Regions from separate parts of the Peribacillus sp. FSL K6-5616 genome, predicted to be linked through region 1. Evidence: riboswitches for the same ligand, from Rfam matches in the RefSeq annotation. Region 1 holds a riboswitch; the other holds the start of a gene.
What was found. A riboswitch is a leader RNA that binds a small molecule or an ion and turns the genes downstream of it on or off. The one in region 1 is predicted to bind FMN.
Positions count from the first base shown of each region.

Region 2: it holds a riboswitch for FMN, as region 1 does, so the genes downstream of both, MHB45_RS13920 (ECF transporter S component) here and ribE (riboflavin synthase) in region 1, are expected to answer to the same signal.

Region 1 is NZ_JBBOYT010000001.1:126,084-131,630, forward strand. Features, by position in the region: gene MHB45_RS00585 (DEAD/DEAH box helicase) at 1-353, shown strand, start outside; gene megL (methionine gamma-lyase) at 579-1,754, shown strand; gene MHB45_RS00595 (TspO/MBR family protein) at 1,772-2,500, opposite strand; FMN riboswitch at 2,704-2,835, shown strand; gene ribE (riboflavin synthase) at 2,982-3,620, shown strand; partial or broken gene ribB (3,4-dihydroxy-2-butanone-4-phosphate synthase) at 3,640-4,278, shown strand; gene ribH (6,7-dimethyl-8-ribityllumazine synthase) at 4,358-4,828, shown strand; gene MHB45_RS00615 (DHH family phosphoesterase) at 5,238-5,547, shown strand, end outside.
Region 2 is NZ_JBBOYT010000001.1:2,916,345-2,921,891, forward strand. Features, by position in the region: gene MHB45_RS13905 (RecQ family ATP-dependent DNA helicase) at 1-754, opposite strand, end outside; gene MHB45_RS13910 (helix-turn-helix domain-containing protein) at 754-1,818, opposite strand; gene MHB45_RS13915 (ferredoxin) at 2,109-2,357, shown strand; gene MHB45_RS13920 (ECF transporter S component) at 2,484-3,065, opposite strand; FMN riboswitch at 3,230-3,366, opposite strand; gene serA (phosphoglycerate dehydrogenase) at 3,688-5,262, shown strand; gene MHB45_RS13930 (GerMN domain-containing protein) at 5,311-5,547, opposite strand, start outside.

The DNA of each region.
Region 1 (5,547 bases):
GTTATAAAGGTATTGAAATGGGCGTGCTTCACGGTGAATCCAATAAAGTCGACAGGGAGAAAGCACTGCGCAAGCTTCGTTCCGGAAAATCCCCGATGCTGATAGCAACGGATGTAGCGGCAAGGGGGCTTGATATTAAAGGTCTTACTGCGGTCGTTCATATTGATATGGCTGACAACATCGAACAATATATCCATAGATCCGGTAGAACTGGGCGTGCAGGTGCAGATGGTACGGTCATTTCAATCGTAACGGAAAGAGAAGAGCGAGAGTTGAAAAAAATGGCTCGTGAACTGGAGATTCCATTAACGAGAGTAACCTTCTATGGTGGAAACATCGTAGTCGATGAATGATTCGGAAAAAGGGACGGCCATGGCGGCTGTCCCCTTTTTTTGGAATTCACGTTAGGATTAAAAATTAAAAGAGGTGCTCAACTTACAGGATCCAACTGAACAGAATGCAGCTTATTTTTACTAAATTCAGGGTTAATTTATGGGGGATAATCATGAATGAAAACGCTTCCTTTATGTGGGTTTTTGACATATGATAGCAATAGACATAGGTTAGGAGGAGACGGTATGACAAGAAAGTATAAACAATTTGAAACGGCAGTCATCCATGAAGGTTATGACTCGAAGAAGCATTTGGGAAGCTTGGCAACACCTTTATTCCAAACCTCAACATTCACTTTCGAAAATGCCGAGCAAGGGGAGAGGCGTTTTGCCGGTATCGAAGATGGATATATTTATTCTCGCCTTGGAAATCCAACGGTACAAGTGCTTGAAGAAAAGATTGCCGCACTGGAAGGCGGGGAAGCTGGCCTTGCTTTCGGTTCAGGCATGGCAGCCGTTTCAGCAGTACTTTTTGCGTTAACTAAAACAGATGATCACATCCTCTGCTCACAGGGGGTATATGGTTGTACATTCGGCCTTCTGCAGCTAATGAAAAATAAATACCGGATTACTCATGATTTTTGTGAAATGGATACTGAAGAACAGGTTAGGAAAATGATCCGGCCGGAAACGACCTGCATCTATGTAGAAACCCCGATCAATCCGACGATGAAAATGATTGACTTACAGATGGTGGTAAGGGTTGCGAAGGAATATAATGTAACGGTCGTAGTCGATAATACGTTTTCGACGCCCTACCTACAGAGACCGCTTGAATATGGCTGTGATATTGTCCTTCATAGCGCTACGAAATATCTTTGCGGGCATGGGGATGTCGTTGCGGGACTTGTCGTCGGTAAAAAGGAATTCATGAATCATATAGCTGGGACTACACAGAAAGATATCGGTGGAATCATTTCACCATTCGACGCCTGGCTACTATTGCGGGGGTTAAAGACCTTGCCCGTCAGGATGGACCGTCATTCGGCCAATGCAATGGCAATCTTTCATGAACTTAAGAAACATCCAAAGGTGAAAAAGGTATATTATCCAGGTGATGATGCTTCACCGGATCATTATATCATGCAAAAACAGATGAAACATGGCGGCGGCCTTATCTCTTTCGAATTGCATGGCACAAAACAGGATGCACAGGATTTCCTCAATAAATTGAAACTTATCAAAATTGCCGTAAGTCTAGGGGATGCCGAAACATTGATCCAGCACCCCGCTACCATGACGCACTCTGCCGTTCCTGAAGATTCACGGGAACAAATGGGCATCAGTGACCAGCTGGTCCGTCTCTCAGTTGGCCTAGAAGCTTGGCAGGATATATGGCAAGATCTTCAACAAGCATTTTAGGGTACCATATCCCTCATTTAGTTCCTTCTATTTTTAATGAAGATGGTGATGGATACGATAAAAGTGATGGTAGCCAGGATATAAGAAATGTCTGTGATTACCGGATAGGCGTCGCTATTTCGTATCCCGATGCCTATGAACGCCCAAACGAACACGAGAGGATAGCACCAATCCCGGTTTTTACCTGCAAAGAAAAAGGCCAGGGTTGTTGCAGCAATCAGCAGGACGATCGTCCAGGTTGATTCGGAAACCCCAAAACCGTCCCATTTGATATAGGTTAGGTAATAAGAAATGTCAGCTATAGTTGCGACACTAACCCAGCCTGTATAAACGGAGAATGGAAATAGGTCAAAAGTAGTGTGTTCCACTTTTTTTATGTTTGTATAAATGACCATTAAAGTAACCAGCAAAGCAATGATAATGAATACGGATAACAAAAAGTGCTCATAGTGCCAAGCTAAAAGCCATGCGCCATTCAGGACACAGCTTAAAGCGAACCAAGGGAAGGATGCCTTATAAGCGGGGCTGTTTTGATATTTACTTAAAAACTGCCTGAAGACCCAGATGGCGAGCAGGAAATAGATCAAGCCCCAAATGGAAAATACATAACCGGCAGGAGTGAAAAGGACATTAAGTTTATCGGAAATCTCTCCTGATGTCTGGCCGTTCAATGGCAGGAAATTGGCTGAAAAATTCATCGTGACAACGAACAGATAGAAAATCAAGTTGATGATGGAAATAAGCATTAAGCTTCCTCCTTATATGAATTGTGATCCCCTAATCCTATTCCACATATTTATCCTGCCTAACCTTTTTGGAGCACATCGGGGTTAATGGGGGACCATTTTTACATAAAGATAGGAAGTTCCTGTAACAATTGAACCATTTAAGGTTAGAAATTTTACATCTTCACTTTATGGTGATAAAATATTCAAAGATTCATATTATTTTAGTCCTTCGGGGTCGGGTGAAAATCCCAACCGGCGGTGATGAAGAAATTCTAAGCCCGCGAGCCTGTTAAAAGGCAGGATTTGGTGAGATTCCAAAGCCGACAGTACAGTCTGGATGGGAGAAGGACGTGTGGAACCCAAGTGTATACGTACGCCTAATTTTTCGAAAATGAAAATATTAGGCTTTTTAGGTATACAATTTTTTTCACTCATTTCTCCTGCTAACTCCTTAGGCCATCCTAAGGGGTTTTTTATATTTTATAAAAGGGGGAAAAACATGTTTACGGGAATCATTGAGGATATCGGTACCGTACATTCCTTGAAAAAAGGAAAAAGCAGTATGGAGTTATCGATTCGTTCTGAAAAAATCCTTGAAGATGTGCATCTGGGGGATAGTATTTCAGTCAACGGGGTCTGCTTAACGGTAACGTCCTTCACGAAAAGTTTATTTACGGTCGACGTGATGCCGGAAACGGTCAAAGCTTCCTCGATCCGGACGTTAAAATTGGGATCACCTGTTAATCTCGAACGAGCCATGAGTGCACAGGGAAGGTTTGGCGGTCATTTTGTTTCAGGTCATATCGACGGGACCGGAACGATCATAAAAAAAGAACGGAAAGAAAATGCCGTATATTATGTAATCCAATTGGAAGAAGGGCTTAGTGCCTTTTGCATTCCAAAAGGTTCCGTGGCCATTGATGGAACCAGCTTGACGATATTTGGGATCGAAAGGAACCTTTTGACGGTATCATTGATTCCATTGACTCATCAGGACACCATATTGGGACAAAAAGCGGCTGGCGATATCGTTAACATCGAAAACGACATGATTGGGAAATATATAATACATCAAATGAAAAATGGCAATCCAAAACCAGGACTGAATTTAGAGTTTTTGGCAGAGCATGGATTCTAATAAAAAGGGCGGTGTAATGATGTTCCATACAATAGAAGAAGCAATAGAAGATTTAAAGGCTGGCAAGGTAGTAATCGTGTCCGATGATGAAGACCGTGAAAATGAAGGGGATTTTGTAGTGTTGGCCGAAAAGGCGACACCGGAAGCGATTAATTTCATGGCGACTCATGGACGTGGTTTGATTTGTACGACCATCACTGAACAACTGGCAGCAAAATTGAAACTGCATCCTATGGTTGGAGAAAATACCGATCATCATGGCACTGCTTTTACGGTAAGTGTCGATCATAAAAGCACCTCTACAGGAATCAGTGCTTTTGAACGGTCCTTGACCATCCTTGAGCTTCTTAATGAAGATTCGGTCGCTGAAGATTTCCAAAGGCCTGGTCACACTTTTCCGATAGTCGCTAAAGAAGGCGGCGTATTAAGAAGGGCAGGACATACGGAGGCATCGGTGGACTTGGCGAAGTTATGCGGTGCCGCTCCAGCCGGTGTCATTTGTGAGATCATGAATGAAGATGGATCGATGGCCCGCGTATCCGATTTAGAAGTCATCGCTGACAAATTCAACCTGAAGTTCATTACGATAGCCGATTTGATTCGGTATCTTCAACATAATGATCCAATCGGGAAACAGGAACTTGAACTGAACATCCCGAAAGCTTGAAGGATTTTTAAGGATTGAAACCTTAACATGAAAAAAAATTATTGTTTTTAAAAATTAGGAGGAATTGGACATGGGGAAAACTATTGAAGCACAATTAATCGGATCAGGATTGAAAGTAGGAATCGTGGTAGGGAGATTTAATGAGTTTATCACAAGCAAGCTTTTAGGAGGGGCATTGGATGGCCTTAAGCGTCATGGCGTTGATGAGAATGATGTTGACATCGCGTGGGTCCCGGGTGCTTTTGAACTTCCGTTAATTGCTAAGAAACTTGTGAATACAGGTAAATATGATGCGGTAATCGGTCTTGGAACGGTAATCAGGGGGGCTACTTCACATTATGATTATGTCTGCAATGAAGCAGCTAAAGGCATGGCTTCCGTTTCATTGGAAACAGGTGTACCGGTTATCTTCGGTTTGCTGACAACTGAGAATATTGAACAAGCCATTGAACGTGCTGGAACAAAATCAGGTAACAAAGGCTATGAAGCTGCGGTTAGTGCCATTGAAATGGCCAACCTTGGAAAATTGATAGAACAGTGATTTCACATAAGGAAGCCGCAGGAAATAACATTCCTGCGGCTTTTTTTGATGTGCCGGATCTTGGTTCTGATTGAGTCAAGTTTCTTCAACCATTTGGCAATTCTTCTTAAGTTCGTAAAGTTCCTAGCCATTGATCGATTAGTTATTGCGGCTCTTCGACACTCACCGAAACCCCTTCAATCGAAATACCACGATTTCAAAGTAATGTGTTTTTTCATTATTTATCATTATAAATTATGGGAAGTAAGGAATCATTAGGGAGTTATTCGAAAAAAAAACGAACAAAAGCGTCACGTAATGGAAGCATGATAAAATATGCAGATATGATTATGCTACAATTGTAAAGATTGCAATTGAAATTCATGTCTTTAGGGAAAAGTAAATTTATTAGTTATTAGGAGGGGTTTGTGTGTACCATCTCTTTACACATAATGATTTAGATGGAGTCGGGTGCGGCATTGTAGCTAAGCTGGCATTCGGAGAAGATGTAGTGGTTAGTTATAATTCAATTGGTCGCCTTAATCAGAATGTAGGCGCATTTCTTGAGCAGGCCAAGATTGAAGATACATTGATCGTTACTGATCTATCGGTTGATGAAGATAATGAAAAAATGATTACTCAGTTTGTGGAAGATGGAGGCAAGGCTATGCTGATCGATCATCATAAGTCAGCACTGCATTTGAACGAACATGATTGGGCATCTGTAACTGTCGAACAGG
Region 2 (5,547 bases), 2.8 Mb from region 1:
TCCCGTTATCCTGTAAAAAACCAGCGACTGATTCCGCCACTTTTTTAGAGGAAAAATAAATAATTCCGCTTCCGTTAAATTTCCTGACAAGCTCCAGCACACGGGCTAGCTTCTCATCATAGCTGAACATTCGCTCGATAATAATGGCAATATTTTCACGATCAACGGATGAGACCATTTCCTCGGCCTGCCCAATGTTAAGTTTAACAACGATGTCCCTCCGGACCTCATCGGTTGCAGTTGCCGTCAGGGCAAGCGTCAACGGATTATTCAGTTCACGCCTCACTTCTCCTAAATTCAAATAATCCGGACGGAAATCGTACCCCCATTGTGAAATGCAGTGAGCTTCGTCTATGACGAACAAGCCTATTTCTATGGATTTCAAGGATTTTATCACACCATCGATGCTCAGCATTTCAGGAGATAAAAAGATAAAACGATAACTATGTAACCTATCGAAAGCTTTCCTTTTTTGATTAAGCGTCAAAAAAGAGTTGAGGGTCAATACACTTTTTTCGCCGCTCATCTTCAGCTGATCCGCTTGATCCTGCATTAAAGATAATAACGGGGAGACAATTATGACAGTCTTATTTACCAGATAAGCCGGCAGCTGATAACATAATGATTTACCTGACCCGGTTGGGAGCATCGCTAATGTATGACGGCCGGACATCAATGATTCAACCACTTCCTTCTGTCCGGGACGAAATTCATCAAAACCGAATTTTTCTTTGAGGACTCGTTCCATGTTCATCATCTCTCACCTATTTTCGCAAGTACAAGTCTTATTTGGAAAAAGCTTATTTGTTTATTATCGACCATCTGCTTGATAGCTTTAAGCTTTTTGGTACCAAGTTGCTTAATCGCTTCAGCAATTTCCCTCTCATCCTCGATTTTCACATAATCGGAAATCGGAAAATCTTTTTCCGATAAAACAATTTCTACGAGGTGATCTTCGATGGTGTTGACTTTCAATCTGCGGATTTCAGCTATTTCACCGAGGTTTTTCCCTTCCTGGATGTATCGTAAAGTAGTCTTTGTAGATTGTGTCAAATGAGGATTACCACTTCTTTTCCAATCATTGGTTAATGAGGATAAGAGAGGGTAATCACTACCCGTTTCCATTTCTGCAAGCATTTGATGCAATGAGTCAAGGAATGTATAGCGAACATACTCTTCTTCCGCATTTTTCCTTTTTGCAATCTGTTCAAACGTTAGTCCAATCCTGTTTATCCCGGTCAATTTCAAAATGAAAATGTCTCGTTTCATATCACTTTGATTTTCTAAAAGGGATACCAGTTCATCATATAGATGTTGGGCAATCAACGCTCGATCCTGACGATTGGCATGTAAAAATTCCTTTACGAAGAATTGGATTTTGGGATTTCGTTGTATCGGATAAAAACGTCTTTCATTGTGGACAATATGGGATATGGTTTGAATGAGTAAGTTTAACCTTCCCCAAAAAACAGGGGTGATATTGTGATACTTCCAACCATTTAAATACTCCGGAAAAGGATTATTTTTAAAGTAATCGTCCAACATTCGTTCACCTTGCAAACTAATTTCATATGCATCTGGTTTATCCGTTAAATTGATCAAGTCATGCTTAACCGAATGTTCAATGTTTTGATTTAATTGCTGACGGGTAAATCGAGGTATTGTCCCAAAAATATCCGTTAACCCGAATAAGTGGGCATCTTGGATCGTTTGTGACGATTTCTTACCCTGCAGCATATGGTATATAGCATAAATGGAGCGCTCACCTTGAAATTTTTTTATCGCATATAGAATGATGGCCTGTAGATAATTATTCATGGGACTCACATCCTTGTTTCATTTAACCAATAAACCCATTGTAACAAAAATCTGCAAAAACCGCCGTTATTATTGATGAATACAACGGAAATTATGTGACTAAATGACGAAACATGGAAAGGACCAAGTTAATTATTTCGATGTTTTTCGTTGACATTAAGCTACATGATAGTTATTATCAATACAATTTCTATTGAAAAGTTTGGCATTCGGTCTTACAATAAGAAAGAGATAATAATCTGAAATAAAAAGATTATCAGTTGTTAATCAACTTAGGAGGGGTTATATTCATGGCTAAATTTACTATTGTGGATAAAGAAACATGCATAGCTTGTGGAGCTTGCGGAGCAGCGGCACCAGATATATATGATTATGATGACGAAGGGATTGCATTTGTTACCCTTGACGATAACGAGGGTATCGTTGAAATTCCAGATGTACTTATAGACGACATGATGGATGCATTTGAAGGATGCCCAACGGATTCCATCAAAGTTGCTGACGAGGCATTTGACGGAGATGCACTAAAATTCGAATAAAGATACAAGCCATTTTCAATCGAGAATGGCTTTTTCTTTTGGCCAATGCACATACCAAAAAACAGGCATAAAAAAACAACCGGATATGGATATCCGGTTGTTTTTTCATATCTATCGTCAATGCCATTAAGCATTTTTATATAATGTTTGCTTATTGATCCATGGCTGTAATTTAATGAACAGCAACATGAATACAGATGTGATGAGTACGCCTTTAATCACGTTGAAAGGCAAGATTGCCGTGGTAACGAACTTTCTTGACTCGGGCGCCGACATGGCATCCCATCCCATAAAGAAGGTATAAGCCGGTAAAAAGACAAAATAGTTTAATACGCTCATGAATACTGCCATGGAAACTGTTCCCGCAAGTAAGGCGAACGTCATTCCTTTTTTTGAATTGATTTTCTGAAATACATAATAAGTCGGCAAGACAAACAGTATTCCGGCTATAAAGTTAGCGATATGCCCCACAGGCACAGCAGTCAAGGTCCCTGTCATGACTAAATCCAATAGGTTTTTAATGAACTCGACTAGAATTCCAGCCATCGGACCGAAAATCAATGCCGCCATCAGTGCTGGTATGTCGCTAAAATCAACATTGAGAAAAGGCGGGAATCCTGGAAACGGGAAATTTAAAAGCATCAATAAATACGATATGCTTCCCATCATGGCAAGTGAGACCATTTTTTTCACTTTGTTCTTTTTCATAGTTCTCTCTCCTTCTTTTCCGATCTACCTGAAAAAGAGGTTAGGATTCCAAAATATGTTGATGTTCAATAAAAAACCTTTAATTCCAATGGAATTAAAGGGATAAATTAAAGGTTACATCAAACAAACGTTCAGCAAATAACTGTTGAAACGCACTAAGGAACCTCCATCTTCTCCCATCCAGACTATACTGTCGGCTTTGGAATCACACCAAATCCTGCCTTGTAAGGCTCGCGGGCTTAGAAGTAGAAATCCCTTCATCACCGCCGGTGGGGAATTGCGCCCCGCCCCGAAGATAGACCTATAAAATTTTTTATACTTCCCATTATATCTGAAATACCTTTTTTTTGATAGCATTTTTTCTCATTTGATGCATGTAGGATGAATATCGATCGTCGCAGTGAACGGCTTAAAACAAATGGCGGATTTACAATATGACAATTCGAAAATTTTTCGCAAAAGGAGACGAAGCTATTTATATCGCCGCATTAAACGGATGATCAGATGAAAATCATTTGTTTAAGCGCTTTCATTCAGATAAGCCAAATTGACATTATCAGCATTTCAATTGTAAAATTAACTGAAATTTAAGATAATTTTTTCCTTAGGAAGGTGTTTAGACGTGTATCGGATTTTAGTAGCAGACGCCATTAAACCAGAAGGACTCGGACCGCTTTCAGAGGCATGCAATATTCATCTCATTCAGAAGACCGTAGAGGAAGCTGCAAACGAACTTGATCAGATCGATGCAATTCTTGTGAGAAGTGCAACAAAGGTTTCGGAAGATTTAATGAACCGTATGCCGCAGTTAAAAATTATAGCACGCGCTGGTGTCGGTGTTGATAACATAGACATCCCCGCAGCGACAAAACGCGGGATTGTCGTGGTTAATGCACCTGACGGCAACACCATTTCAACAGCTGAACATACATTCGCGATGATGGCTTCATTATTGCGCCACATTCCGCAAGCTTATGCTTCATTGAAAAATGGGGAGTGGAAACGTTCTTCATATACGGGAACTGAACTTCGTGGTAAAACATTAGGCATAGTTGGCTTTGGACGCATTGGAGGGGAAATTGCCAAACGTGCTAAAGTGTTTGGAATGGATGTCATTGTCTATGACCCGTTCCTGACTGTAGATCGTGCAAAGAAAATGTCCGTAACGGCCCTGCCATTGGATGAATTGCTTCCTAAAGCAGACATCATTACTGTCCATACACCACTAACGAATGAAACTAGAGGATTAATTAATAAAGAAAAACTGCTTACCTGTAAAAAAGGGGTTTATGTACTGAACTGCGCCCGTGGTGGAATTCTAGACGAAGATGATTTATATGAAATGTTAGTTGAAGGGCATGTTGCAGGGGCGGCACTGGACGTTTTCGTCGAAGAACCCCCACTTGGCCATAAACTGCTGGAACTGGACAGCGTCATTGCTACACCGCATCTAGGCGCTTCCACGAAAGAAGCCCAATTAAATGTCGCCGTACAGGTTGCCCAAGAAGTATTGACCTATTTCGAAGGAAATCCAGTATCAAGTTCAATCAACCTTCCGGCCATATCTAAAGAAGTGTTTGAAAAGGTACAGCCATTCCATCAACTTGTTCAGCAAATGGGATCGATTGCTTCCCAGTGCATGAATGAAGGAATTCAGGAAATCTCCGTTACATATGCAGGAGAATCTTTGGATTTCGATACCGCGATTCTTACAAAAAGTCTAATCTCCGGCTTTTTAAGATCAAGAGTCGATGCATCAGTCAATGAAGTGAATGCCTTGTTGATCGCAAAAGAGCGTGGCATAACCATTGGCGAAAAAATCTCTACGGACTCTTTAGGTTACTCGAATTTGATCAGCCTTAAAGTAAAAGGTGACAACCGAGAATTAACAATAAGTGGGACCTATATCGAAAACTATGGTTCTCGAATTGTAAGTTTGAATGGTTTCAAAATCGACTTTCATCCAGAATCGAATTTACTTTATATCCAGCATACCGATAAACCCGGTGTAATCGGTAACGTAGGTAAAATCCTGGGTGATCACGGAGTGAATATCGCCACCATGCAGGTTGGCCGAAAAGAAGCTGGCGGTGAAGCCATCATGGTTTTGAGCTTCGATTTACCATTAGAAGACAACATGAAACAGTTTTTAATGGAAACAGAAGAAATTACGTTCATGGCCCGTATTTCATTATAAGAAGAAAAAAGTGCCCCGCAGCGCGGGCACTTTTTTCTGTTAATGCATTCAATTCACTTGGTTCGGTGCTTCTGGCACCAATATGTCTTCAGTTAAATTCAACTGGCCCACCTCTTCAATAGGAGCATTTTCAAACTTCACTTTTTCAAAACCAAAATCCTTAGCTATGAAGAGTATGGCTTCTAAAGCTTGAAGGGTTTCCTCACTATTTTCAATAACAGCTTGATCTGATAGATGAATGATCACAAGATCTCCATTAGAGTTTATCCTTTCCCATTTCAGGTC